3 regions of the Allobosea sp. P5_A5 genome follow, and region 3 is predicted to be linked to each of the others. Evidence: riboswitches for the same ligand, from Rfam matches in the RefSeq annotation. Region 3 holds a riboswitch; each other region holds the start of a gene.
What was found. A riboswitch is a leader RNA that binds a small molecule or an ion and turns the genes downstream of it on or off. The one in region 3 is predicted to bind cobalamin.
Positions count from the first base shown of each region.

Region 1: linked by a shared signal. The riboswitch ahead of AC1DR6_RS13730 (DUF1636 family protein) and the one ahead of AC1DR6_RS01425 (ABC transporter substrate-binding protein) in region 3 are both predicted to bind cobalamin.
Region 2: linked by a shared signal. The riboswitch ahead of AC1DR6_RS13055 (ABC transporter substrate-binding protein) and the one ahead of AC1DR6_RS01425 (ABC transporter substrate-binding protein) in region 3 are both predicted to bind cobalamin.

Region 1 is NZ_JBFUKY010000006.1:100,399-103,972, forward strand. Features, by position in the region: gene cobN (cobaltochelatase subunit CobN) at 1-819, opposite strand, end outside; gene cobW (cobalamin biosynthesis protein CobW) at 830-1,873, opposite strand; gene AC1DR6_RS13730 (DUF1636 family protein) at 1,870-2,307, opposite strand; cobalamin riboswitch at 2,436-2,622, opposite strand; gene cobU (bifunctional adenosylcobinamide kinase/adenosylcobinamide-phosphate guanylyltransferase) at 2,770-3,279, shown strand; gene cobO (cob(I)yrinic acid a,c-diamide adenosyltransferase) at 3,307-3,574, shown strand, end outside.
Region 2 is NZ_JBFUKY010000005.1:316,724-320,297, reverse strand. Features, by position in the region: gene AC1DR6_RS13060 (bifunctional sugar phosphate isomerase/epimerase/4-hydroxyphenylpyruvate dioxygenase family protein) at 1-1,407, shown strand, start outside; cobalamin riboswitch at 1,428-1,650, shown strand; gene AC1DR6_RS13055 (ABC transporter substrate-binding protein) at 1,872-2,906, shown strand; gene AC1DR6_RS13050 (FecCD family ABC transporter permease) at 2,917-3,574, shown strand, end outside.
Region 3 is NZ_JBFUKY010000001.1:287,119-290,692, forward strand. Features, by position in the region: gene AC1DR6_RS01420 (ABC transporter substrate-binding protein) at 1-1,364, opposite strand, end outside; cobalamin riboswitch at 1,537-1,731, shown strand; gene AC1DR6_RS01425 (ABC transporter substrate-binding protein) at 1,884-2,861, shown strand; gene AC1DR6_RS01430 (ABC transporter substrate-binding protein) at 2,864-3,574, shown strand, end outside.

The DNA.
Region 1 (3,574 bases), on a different contig from region 3:
GGCCGAGATAGCTTCGGCCATGGCGGTGTCGCCGGCCGTGATGCCGGAGCGATACAGCAGGACGGGCACGAGCGGCGCGTCGGGCGGCAAGGCCGCGAGTGCGTCTGGCCAAGGCAGCGGCCGCGCCTCGCCTCCCAGAGCGAAGATCGACGGGAGCGGGACCGGCGCGAGATCGGTAAAAACGGCCCCGCCCTTCGAAGGCGGCTGGCCGGCAGGATAAGGGGCTCGCCCCGCGTCGAGAAACCTCGCCGCGATAGTCAGCATCCGGCGCATATTCTCCGTGCCGCCGGCCTTGAAGTAGCGCAGGATCGCCTGCGCGCAAGCGGCCGGCACGGTGCCGTATTCGGCGAGCCTCTCGTCGTCGCGATCGTCGCCCGGCAGAACGGCGAGCGCGATGCCTTCGCGCCGGCAGATATTGGCGAGCTGCTCGATGCCATAGCGCCAGTAGTCGAGGCCACCGAGGCACCGCACCACCACGAAGCGGCAGCGCGACACCGTCTTTTCGATCAGCAGATCGACCGAAAGCGGATGCCGCAGCTGCCGCAGCGAGGCAAGACGGACGCTGAGACTTTCGCCGTCATGCTCGCTCTTGTGGCGAGCATCCACGTCTTGAACGCGACCTTCGACCAGCAAAGCCGTGGATGGCCGGGACAAGCCCGACCATGACGGCGGAGGATCCGCAGAGCTGAGGGCAGTCGCCAGGGCCGAGAGATCACTGTCAGCGAAGGACAGCACCAGCACGTCTCCCGGCGGCAAGGCGAGATCGACGGCGTCCTCGCCGTCGTCGAGCCTGATCTCGCTGGTCGGGAGAAGGTGCATCGGTGCTGCGTCAGCCCCCCGCTAGCGCCGCTTGCACGGCCTTCACGTCGAAACCCTTCAGGCCGATCACGGTCAGGCGACCCTCCTGTGACTCGGACGCCCCCCAAGCCCGGTCGTAGTGATGGCCGACACGGCGGCCGACGCCCTGCACGACAAGCCGCATCGGCTTGCCCGGCACGGCGGCAAAGCCTTTCAGCCGCAGCACGCCGTCCGCCTCGGCCGCCTTGGTGAACCGCGCCGAAAGCTCTTCCGGCGAGAGCCCTGCCGGCAGCGGCAGCGCAACCGAGTCGAAATCATCATGGTCGTGCTCGCCTTCGCCCTCGCCATGATGAGAGGGGCGGGCGGCGAGATCGCTTTCGGCGGCGGCGCCCAAGCCGACGATCAGCGCCGGCTCGACCTTGCCATGAGCGGTCTCGACGATCTTGATCGCCTTGGGCAGATGCGCGGCGATCTCGGCCTTGACCCGCGCCCGCCCGGCCTCGTCGATCAGGTCGCTCTTGTTGAGTAGGATCAGGTCGGCGCAGAGGATCTGGTCCTCGAACACCTCTTCCAGCGGGTTGTCATGATCGACGTTAGGATCGGCCGCCTTCTGCGCCGCGAGCGCCTCCGGATCGTCGGCGAACTGGCCTTCTGCCACGGCCGGGCCATCGACCACGGCGATGACGCCGTCAACGGTGACACGGGCGCGGATCGCCGGCCAGTTGAAAGCCTGCACAAGCGGCTTGGGCAGCGCGAGGCCCGAGGTCTCGATCAGGATATGGTCGGGCGGATTCGCCCGGTTCAGCAGCCTTTCCAGCGCCGGCACGAAATCATCGGCGACGGTGCAGCAGATGCAGCCATTGGGCAGCTCGACGACATCGTCTTCCGAGCAGCCGGCGATGCCGCAGCCCTTCAGGAACTCGCCGTCGAAGCCGAGATCGCCGAACTCGTTGACCAGCACGGCGAGGCGCTTGCCTTGGGCGTTTTCAAGGAGATGGCGCACCAGCGTCGTCTTCCCGGCACCGAGGAAGCCGGTGACGATGGTACAGGGGGTCTTGGCGAGAGAGGCGGTCATGAGGGCTGTCTCGTAATCGAAAGGGGAGGGATGCGCGCCACGACGCTCTTGCGGATCGTCTCGGGGCGCTCGCGCCAGGGCACAATCCCGTCCGGCGTCGCGCCGTATTGGCTGGCGAAGGCGATCAGCGTCTCGACTGCGCTGTGAGGGTCGAGATCGCCATAGACATAGGTCCATTTGCCCGCGCCGGTGAGGGCGACGGTGCAAGGCCGCTTGCAGACGGAGAGGCATTCGACGGGCTCAACGGAGATTGCACCGCCGAGACCTTCGATCTGCGCCGCCAGAGCTTCGGCCAGCGCGATGCCGGGGCGATCGTACCCGTCAGGCAGGTCGGCGCGGGCGCGGCGGCAGGCCGTGCAGACATGGATGGTGCAGCTGGCGAGGCCGAGAGCGGAGCCCTCGCGCTCGTCCAGAGGCCGGTCTTGGACCGCCATGTCAACTGGATCGCGCGAGGGCGATATGGCGGGAGGGAAAGGCCGCGCGGATGCGGGCCTTCGCGCCCGGGCAGGGCTGGAAGCAAATCATCTGTCGTCTCCGTAGCCGCCCCGCCGGCAGCTTGTTGGATCGTTGCGGGTCGACGGCAGGTCTCCTGGCTCACGGCTTCAAGACGTCCGGCGCCGCCTTCCCGGATCGAAATCCAGTGGCGGATGGCGTCGGACACGCCGCTTACAGTTGCGGGGGCAGCCGCGGTTTCGTACCGCGTTCCCTTTTCACCTCCTCGCGGAGGCACCGTCGATGACGATCAATAGCTGCGGCGGTGCCGCCGCGCAATGCAATGGCGTCATTCTCGGGCTTGACCCGAGAATCTCCGGCAGGAAGAGGTAGCGGAGCTCTGTTCGGCAACAGATGCTCGGGTCTATCCCGAGCATGACGGCTGGGACAGGCGGAGCATTGTCATGGACATCCCCCACCTCACCCTCGTCCTCGGCGGCGCCCGCTCCGGCAAGAGCCGTCATGCCGAGGCGCTGGTCGAGGCACTGCCCGCGCCTTGGACCTACATCGCCACCGCCCAGGCCTATGACGACGAGATGCGGCAGCGCATCGCCGAGCATCGCGCACGTCGTCCTGCTGGCTGGCAGACGGTGGATGCGCCGATCGAGCTCGCCGAGGCGATCGAGGCTCGTTCCGATCGCCCGATCCTGGTCGATTGCCTGACGCTGTGGCTGACCAACCTCATCCTCGCCGAGCGCGACACGGCCGACGCCCGCGCGGCCCTGATCGCGGCTTGCGAGAGGGCGACCGCACCCATCGTGATGGTTTCCAACGAGGTCGGCTTGGGTATCGTGCCGGACAATGCGCTGGCGCGGCGCTTCCGCGACGAGGCCGGCCGGCTGCATCAGGCGCTTGCGGCGCGCGCCGGGCGCGTGGTCTTCATGGTCGCCGGATTGCCGATGCAGGTTAAATGAAATGAGCGAAATGAGACGAGTGAAACGATGACGGAGATCGACGACGCCGCGCGCCACAAGGCAAAGATGGAAAAGCGCAAGGCGGTTCAGGATGCCGAAGTCGCGGCGAAAACGGTCGAAAAAGGCCTGCTGATCGTTAATACCGGCCCGGGCAAGGGTAAATCCACCGCCGCTTTCGGACTGATGCTGCGCGCGCTCGGCCATGGCTGGCGGGTCGGCGTGGTGCAGTTCATCAAGGGCGCCTGGGACACCGGCGAGCGCAAGGCGCTGGACGCTTTTCCCGGCCAGGTCGAAT
Region 2 (3,574 bases), on a different contig from region 3:
CACATCCTCTCGCGCAAGCTCGACGTTTCCGCCATCGGGACGATCCCCCGCGACAAGATCGCGATGGTGCAGATGGCCGACGCGCCGCTGCTGCAGATGGACTATCTGTCGTGGAGCCGGCATTGGCGCTGCCTGCCGGGCCAGGGCGACCTCGATCTATCCGCCTTCATGCGCGCGCTCGCCGATACCGGCTATGATGGCGTGCTCTCCTTGGAGATCTTCAACGACCGCTTCCGTGCTGGTTCGGCGCGATCGGTCGCGCTGGATGGGCACCGCTCGCTGATCTGGCTGCTCGACGAGACCGGCCGTCAGGTCGGCAAACCCGTTCCCGGCGCCGTGCCGATGCCGCCGCCGGGGCCGGTCGAGGCTGTCGAATTCCTCGAATTCGCCGTGGCCGAGGTCGAGAGGGCCAGCTTCGAGGGCATGCTGCGGGCGCTCGGATTCACCCGCATCGGCAAGCACCGCTCGAAGGAGGTCGGGCTTTGGCGTCAGGGCGATATCCGCATCGTCCTGAACAGCGAGGATGACGGCTTCGCCCACAGCTATCAGATCACCCATGGCTCGTCGGTCTGCGCGCTGGCGCTGCGGGTGCCGGACGCGCAGGCCGCGACCGCGCGCGCCAAGGCGCTGCTCGACGTGCCCCATGCCGGCGCGGTCGGGCCGGGCGAGCTCGACATCCCCGCCGTGCGTGGGCTCGGCGGCAGCCTGATCTATTTTATCGACGGGGGCTCGGCGCTCGGCCGCTGGGCGCAGGTCGATTTCGAGCCGACCCACGAGACGGGCGCCGATGCCGGCCTGCTCGGCGTCGACCATGTCTCGCAGACCATGCAGTACGAGGAGATGCTGACCTGGCTGCTGTTCTATTCCTCGCTCTTCGACACGAAGAAGGCGCCCAGCCAGGCCGTGCTCGACCCCGGCGGCGTGGTCCAGAGCCAGGTCATCGAGAGCGGGCTCGACGGCCGCAACGGCCATGGCCTGCGGCTCATCCTCAACGGCTCGCAAAGCCACCGCACGCTCTCGGCTCGTTTCGTCACCGACTTCTTCGGCTCCGGTGTCCAGCACATCGCGCTGACGACGAACGACATCGTCGCGACCGTCCGGCAGCTTGCGGCGAACGGCGTCTCGATGTTGCCGATTCCGGAGAATTACTACGACGACCTCGAGTCCCGCTCCGACCTGCCGCCGGAAGAGATCGACGCCTTGAAGGCGCTGAACATTCTCTATGACAGCGATGCCGGCGGCAGCTTCCATCAGGCCTATACGCAGACACTCGATGGCGGCCTGTTCTTCGAGATCGTCCAACGCAGCGGTTATACGGGCTATGGCGCCCCCAATGCCGGCATTCGCCTGACCGCACAGGCACGGCTGGCGCGTCCGATCACGGTGCCGGCCCCGATGGGGCATTGACGACTTCTTGCCGCCCTCTATGGTGAGGCCTCGATCGAGGTTCTTCGGGTTCTGCCCGAAGCTAAGAGGGAATTCGGTGAGGCCGGGCACTGTGAGGTGTCTGCCGAAGCCGAAGCTGCCCCCGCAACTGTAAGCGGCGAGCCCTTCGTCCATCGTCCACTGGTGCCGTGAGGTGCCGGGAAGGCCGGGCGAAACAGGCATAGACCCGCGAGCCAGGAGACCTGCCCCGGTCGCTGAAGACGTCTTTCGGGCGGGGTGCTCCGATGGCTGTGTCGTGACCGGTGCCTTGGCGGCCTCGGCTCCCTCACGCCTACGCGCTCTCGCCCCCATCTCGGGGAGCGATGATATCCATGTCCAAGTTCAATGCGGTTTCCGGCGGGCGCAGCAGCGTCGGCCGCGGCTTGACGCAACCCTATCTCGCGGCCTATCGGATATGTAACAATATTACATATCGAGGCCTTGCCATGTTTGCCCATCCCAAGCCAAGCCATCTGCTGCCGGCGCTTGCCGCGCTTTTCGGTCTGGCATTCAGCGGTGTCGCATCGGCGGAGCCGACCCGTTACCCCCTGACGCTGGAGAACTGCCGCGAGAACGTCACCTTCGCGGCGCCGCCCAAGCGCGTGGTCTCGATCGGTCAGACGCAGACGGAAATCCTCTACGCGCTGGGCCTTGGCGACCGTGTCGTGGGAACGGCCGTCTGGTTCTCGCCTGTTGCCAAGCCCTATGAGGCGGTTAACGCCAAGGTGAAGCGCCTCGCCGACAACGACCCGAGCTTCGAGGCGGTGCTGGCGCAGGACCCCGACATGGTCACCGCGATGTTCGAATGGCACATCGGCCCCAATGGCATCGTCGGCAAGCGCGACCAGTTCGCCAAGGTCAAGGTGCCGACTTATGTCTCGCCCACCGACTGCGTCGGCAAGGACAATTCGGGCGCCGGCGATGGCGTCCGCACCAGAATGTTCACGATGGATCTCGTCTATCAGAACATCCGGGAGTTCGGGCAGATCTTCGATGTCTCCGACCGGGCTGACACGCTGGTTGCGGAGCTGAAGGCGCGCGAGGAAAAAGCGGTCGCGGCCGTTGCCGACCTCAAGGCCCAGGATGTCTCCATCGCGGTCTGGTTCTCCAGCAAGGATCTCAAGGGCGACGCCTTCATGGCCGGTAAGAACGGCGTGCCGGCCTATATCCTGTCCAAGCTCGGCGCCCGCAACGTCATCACGACCAACGAGGAATGGCCCCTGGTGGGCTGGGAGAGCATCGCCGCCGCCAACCCCTCCGTCATCGTCGCAGTCCGGATGGACCGCCGCCGCTTCCCCGCCGACGACATCGAGAGGAAGCTGGAGTTCCTGAAGACCGATCCGGTCGCCAGCAAGCTCGATGCCGTGAAGAACGGGCGTGTCGTGGTGATGGATGTCGGCGCGACGCGGGCCGGCATCGACACGGTCGACGGAATCGAGACGCTGGCCAAGGCCATCGCCGGCTTCCGCCCGGTCAACTGAGCAGCATGCCTTGAGCCACGCTGCCCATGGACCCAACTGGCCGGTGCGCATCGGCGCCGGTCTCCTCGCGCTGATCGCGCTTGCGCTCGCGGTCGCGCTGGCCGTGACGATCGGCGAGATGCGCATTCCGCTCGACACCGCGCTGAAGGCTCTCGGCAACGGGCTGTTCGATCTCGGCCTGCCGGTCAGCGCGATCCAGCAGGGCGTCATCTTCGATTATCGCCTGAGCCGTGCGCTGATGGCGGCGCTGTGCGGCGGCTCGCTCGCAATTTCGGGCGCGATCTTGCAGGCGCTGCTCCGCAACCCCTTGGCCGAGCCCTATATCCTCGGCATTTCCGCCGGCGCCTCCACCGGCGCCGTGGCGGTGCTGATCCTGGGCATCAGCGTCGGCGGCCTCACGCTGAGCCTGTCCGCCGGTGCCTTCGTCGGCTCCTGCGCCGCGCTGGCCGTCGTCGCGTTTCTCGCCTCTGGGGCCGGCGGCGCCAGCGACCGCGTCATCTTGTCGGGTGTCGCGACCTCGCAGCTCTTCAATGCGGCCACCGCGACGATCGTGACGACGCTTGCCAGCGCCGAGCAGGCGAGGGGCGTGATGTTCTGGCTGCTCGGTAATTTCGGCGGCGTGCGTTGGCCCGATCTCTGGATCGCGACGCCCGTCGCCTTTATCGGCT
Region 3 (3,574 bases):
TGCGAGAAGTTGGTGATCGCGGTCGGTTTCCCCACCGTCGCGGCGGAATGGTAGAACTCGGTGAGATAGGTATCCGCGACCGGAAACCGTGCTGCGCCGTAAAATACAAGGGCGCTCGCATTCTGTCGGATCTGCTGCTGATAGGTCGGATGATCGACCACCTTCATATCCAGCTTGATGCCGGCTTTGCCGAGCTGGTTCTGGATCACTTCCATGATCGGCAATTGCGAGGAGATGTTCGAGACAACGACGCTGAGCGTGATGCCGTCCGGATGTCCGGCCTCAGCGAGCAGGGCCTTCGCCTTGGCGATGTCGGGCTTCAAAGTCCAGGAGCAGTCCTCGCCGCGATAGCCGGGCGGCACCACTGAGCAGCCCTTCTTGGCGACGTCAGGACCCACGAAACGAACGATCTGATCGAGGTCAATCGAGAGTGCAATCGCCTGACGCACACGCAGATCATCCAAGGGCTTGATGCTCTTGTTGATGTGCAAGGTGCGGAATTCGCCCTGCCCGAAGATATCCACGACGACGTCCGGCCGAGCCTTTACCTGCGTCACCCAGCGCTGATCGCGGCGGCCATAAATCAGGTCGAGCTGCCCGGATTGAAAGGCCAGATCACGACTGCTGTCAGATAAAACGAAACGCCAAAGGACTTCGTCGATCTTCGGCGCGCCGCGGAAATAGCTCTTGTTGGCGACGAGTTTGACATGCTGCTGCAGAACATGCTCGGCGATCTCGTAAGGGCCGGTCCCGATGGGCTTTGCAGCGAATTCGCGCCCCATCTGCTCGACAGCCTTCTTGCTGACGATCATGCCGCCGTGAAAATTGGAAAGCAGCCCGAGCAGCCCTGCGTCTGGATACTTGAGATCGATCCTTACAGTCAGTTCGTCGAGCTTCACTACGTCCGCAATGCCCGCGAAGTTCGCAGCGAATGAGGAGGTGCTGGAGTCAGCCGCACGCTTCAGCGAAAAAACGACGTCATCGGCGGTGAGTTCGCCGAAATCGCCGTGAAATTTGACGCCCTTTCGCAGGAAAAAGGTCCACGACTTGCCGTCAGTCGACGTCTCCCAGCGAGTGGCTAAATCGGGCTCGATCTTCGCAGGATCGGCACTTCCTGGAGGGAACCTGACCAGCCCGTCGAAGAAATTCGCGATCAGCATCGAGTCGAAACCGTTCGCACGATGCGGATCGAGGTTTGTGATGTCCGAGGTCCCAACAGCGACTTGCAGCGTCTCTGCTTTGAGCGGCGACAGCGTGGCTGTCGTGGCCGCGAAGCTGGCCAAGAATGCCAAAGTGGTTTTCTTCATCTGAGCTCTCCCTGATGGGCCATCAGGCCAATGAGCTTCAATGCGGTCAATTGACATCTATCGAGCGACTTATAACCAAACGGCATACACAATCTGGCGAGGAGTAGATGCTGTGGGCGCAGAGGCTATGGCCATGGCCCTGATTGGACAAAGCGCCATAAGCGGACATCGGCGTCCCTCCCAGAACCAGACATCTGAACAACGCTTCCCATTTCTAGTTGCTTTCGCTACCGTTCGCCCCGGAACAGGTTCCGCCGCGAGGCGGATTGAAAGGGAACGCGGTGTGATGCCGTGGCTGCCCCCGCAACTGTAACCGGAGAGCCGGTCCCCGATTGGCCACTGACGACGCCTCGGCGTTGTTGGGAAGGTGGGGATCAGGCGTCGACCCGGGAGCCAGGAGACCTGCCCGTTCCGGTCACCTGAGTCCGCGGCACGGGGCGTGCCAGGGCGCGGTCGTCTTCCGTGACGGTGACATTCGATGAATGTTGCCGTGCGCCCGAGACGGGACTTGCCCTTTCTCACGGCCATGGCACCGGACGCCTCAGTGCGCCCGGCGTTGAACCGTGGGAGCCTGCGATGTCGAGCGACATCAACCGAACTCATCCGTCGCGCCGCGCCTTCGGCGCTTTCTTGGGCGTCATTCCGTTTCTGGGGTCGGGAGCGGCCATCGCGCAGAGCGGAATTGGAACAGGTGATGTCCCGCCGAACCCCAAGCGCATCGTCGTCCTGGATGCCGGGCTGGCGGGCTACGCCCTCGCTCTGGAGGCGCCGGTGGTTGCCGCGGACGTGCGCTTTCCCGATGGCCGCATCAATCGGCGCACCAGGTTCCCGCCGCTCTGGACCAAGCAGGCCGTCGCCGCCAAGGTGCAGCCCCTGCCGGCGGCGTCCGATGGCGTCGATCTCGGCGCGGTCAGGGCCGCCGCTCCCGATCTCATCCTCGCCGGCGGTCGTAATGCCGGAGGCGTCCAGAGCCGCGGCGCGATCGCCGAGCTCTCCAAGATCGCGCCGACGCTCGTCATGCCTGCGACCCTGCCGGATTGGCGCAGCGAACTCGCCTATATCGCCAAGGCCTTGGGTCGATCCGAGAGGGTCGCCGGGCTGGAAGCGGCATACGACTCCCGCGCAGGCGAGGTCGCCGGCAAGATCACCCGGCCCGAGGGCGAGATCGAGCTTTTGCAGGCGAACCCCGCCGGCATCCATGAGGACCCGTTTGCGATCGCCGCGGGAAGCGGTCTTGGACGGGCGCTCGCCGCTCTTGGTTTCAAGGTCGCCGACGCGGCCACCAAGGTTGCCGGCGCCACGCCGGACGCTGACGGACGTGTCGTCGTCCCGATCGCCGAGGTCCTCGACGTGTTCTCGGCGCCGAACCTGATCATCGTGTCCAACGGCCCGGTCAGCATGGGGCAGCTTTGCTGCGATCCCGGTTACCGTCAGCTCGACGCGGTCATCAACTACCGCAGGTGGGAACTCGACGAATCCGCCGTCCGTCCCGATTACCTCTCGGCGTTGCGCCTGCTCGACATGATCGAGAGCAACTTCCCGAAGAAGGCGTGACGATGGGCCTCTCGTTACCGACGCGCCGGGCATTGATCATAGGCACGGGCGCCATGGCGCTGATCGGTTCTTCGGCGCGCGCCGACGCCGTCGATCCAGTTCGCATCACCCATAGCCGCGGCGAGACGACCCTCGGCGCCCGACCTCGACGGATTCTCGCGGTCGGCTACAGCGACGTGGCGATCGCGCAGGCGCTCGGCACCTCTCTGGTCGGGGCGATGCGATACGGCGCGGGAGGGGATGGCCGGAACTTCCCGTGGGTTGAGCCGCCCGTGCCCGCCGACATCGCGAACGTTCCCGCCGGGCGGGTCGATTTGGACCTGATCGCCGAACTGGAGCCGGATCTGATCCTGGCGGCGACGGCCTATCACAGCTATGCCGAGCATTACGATCGGCTGGCCGCGATCGCCCCGACGCTGGTCAGCGCGGGCCGCAACCTCCGCGATCCCTTCGCCAAGCTGACGCGCCGGATCGCCCGCCTCGTCGGTGAGCCTGAGCGGGGCGAGCGGCTCGTCGCAGAGGCGGATGCGGCGATCGCGGCCTTCGCCGCACGCCACGCGGCCGGCCGCGTGCGCACGATCCTCTACGGGCAGGTCACCGCGACCTCATTCCATCCGATCGTCGACGAAACGGCCCAGGCGCTCGACCTCTTCCGCAGGATCGGCCTCAAGCCCGTCATCGGCGACGCGGGGGCCTTCGACTGCAACGGGTCC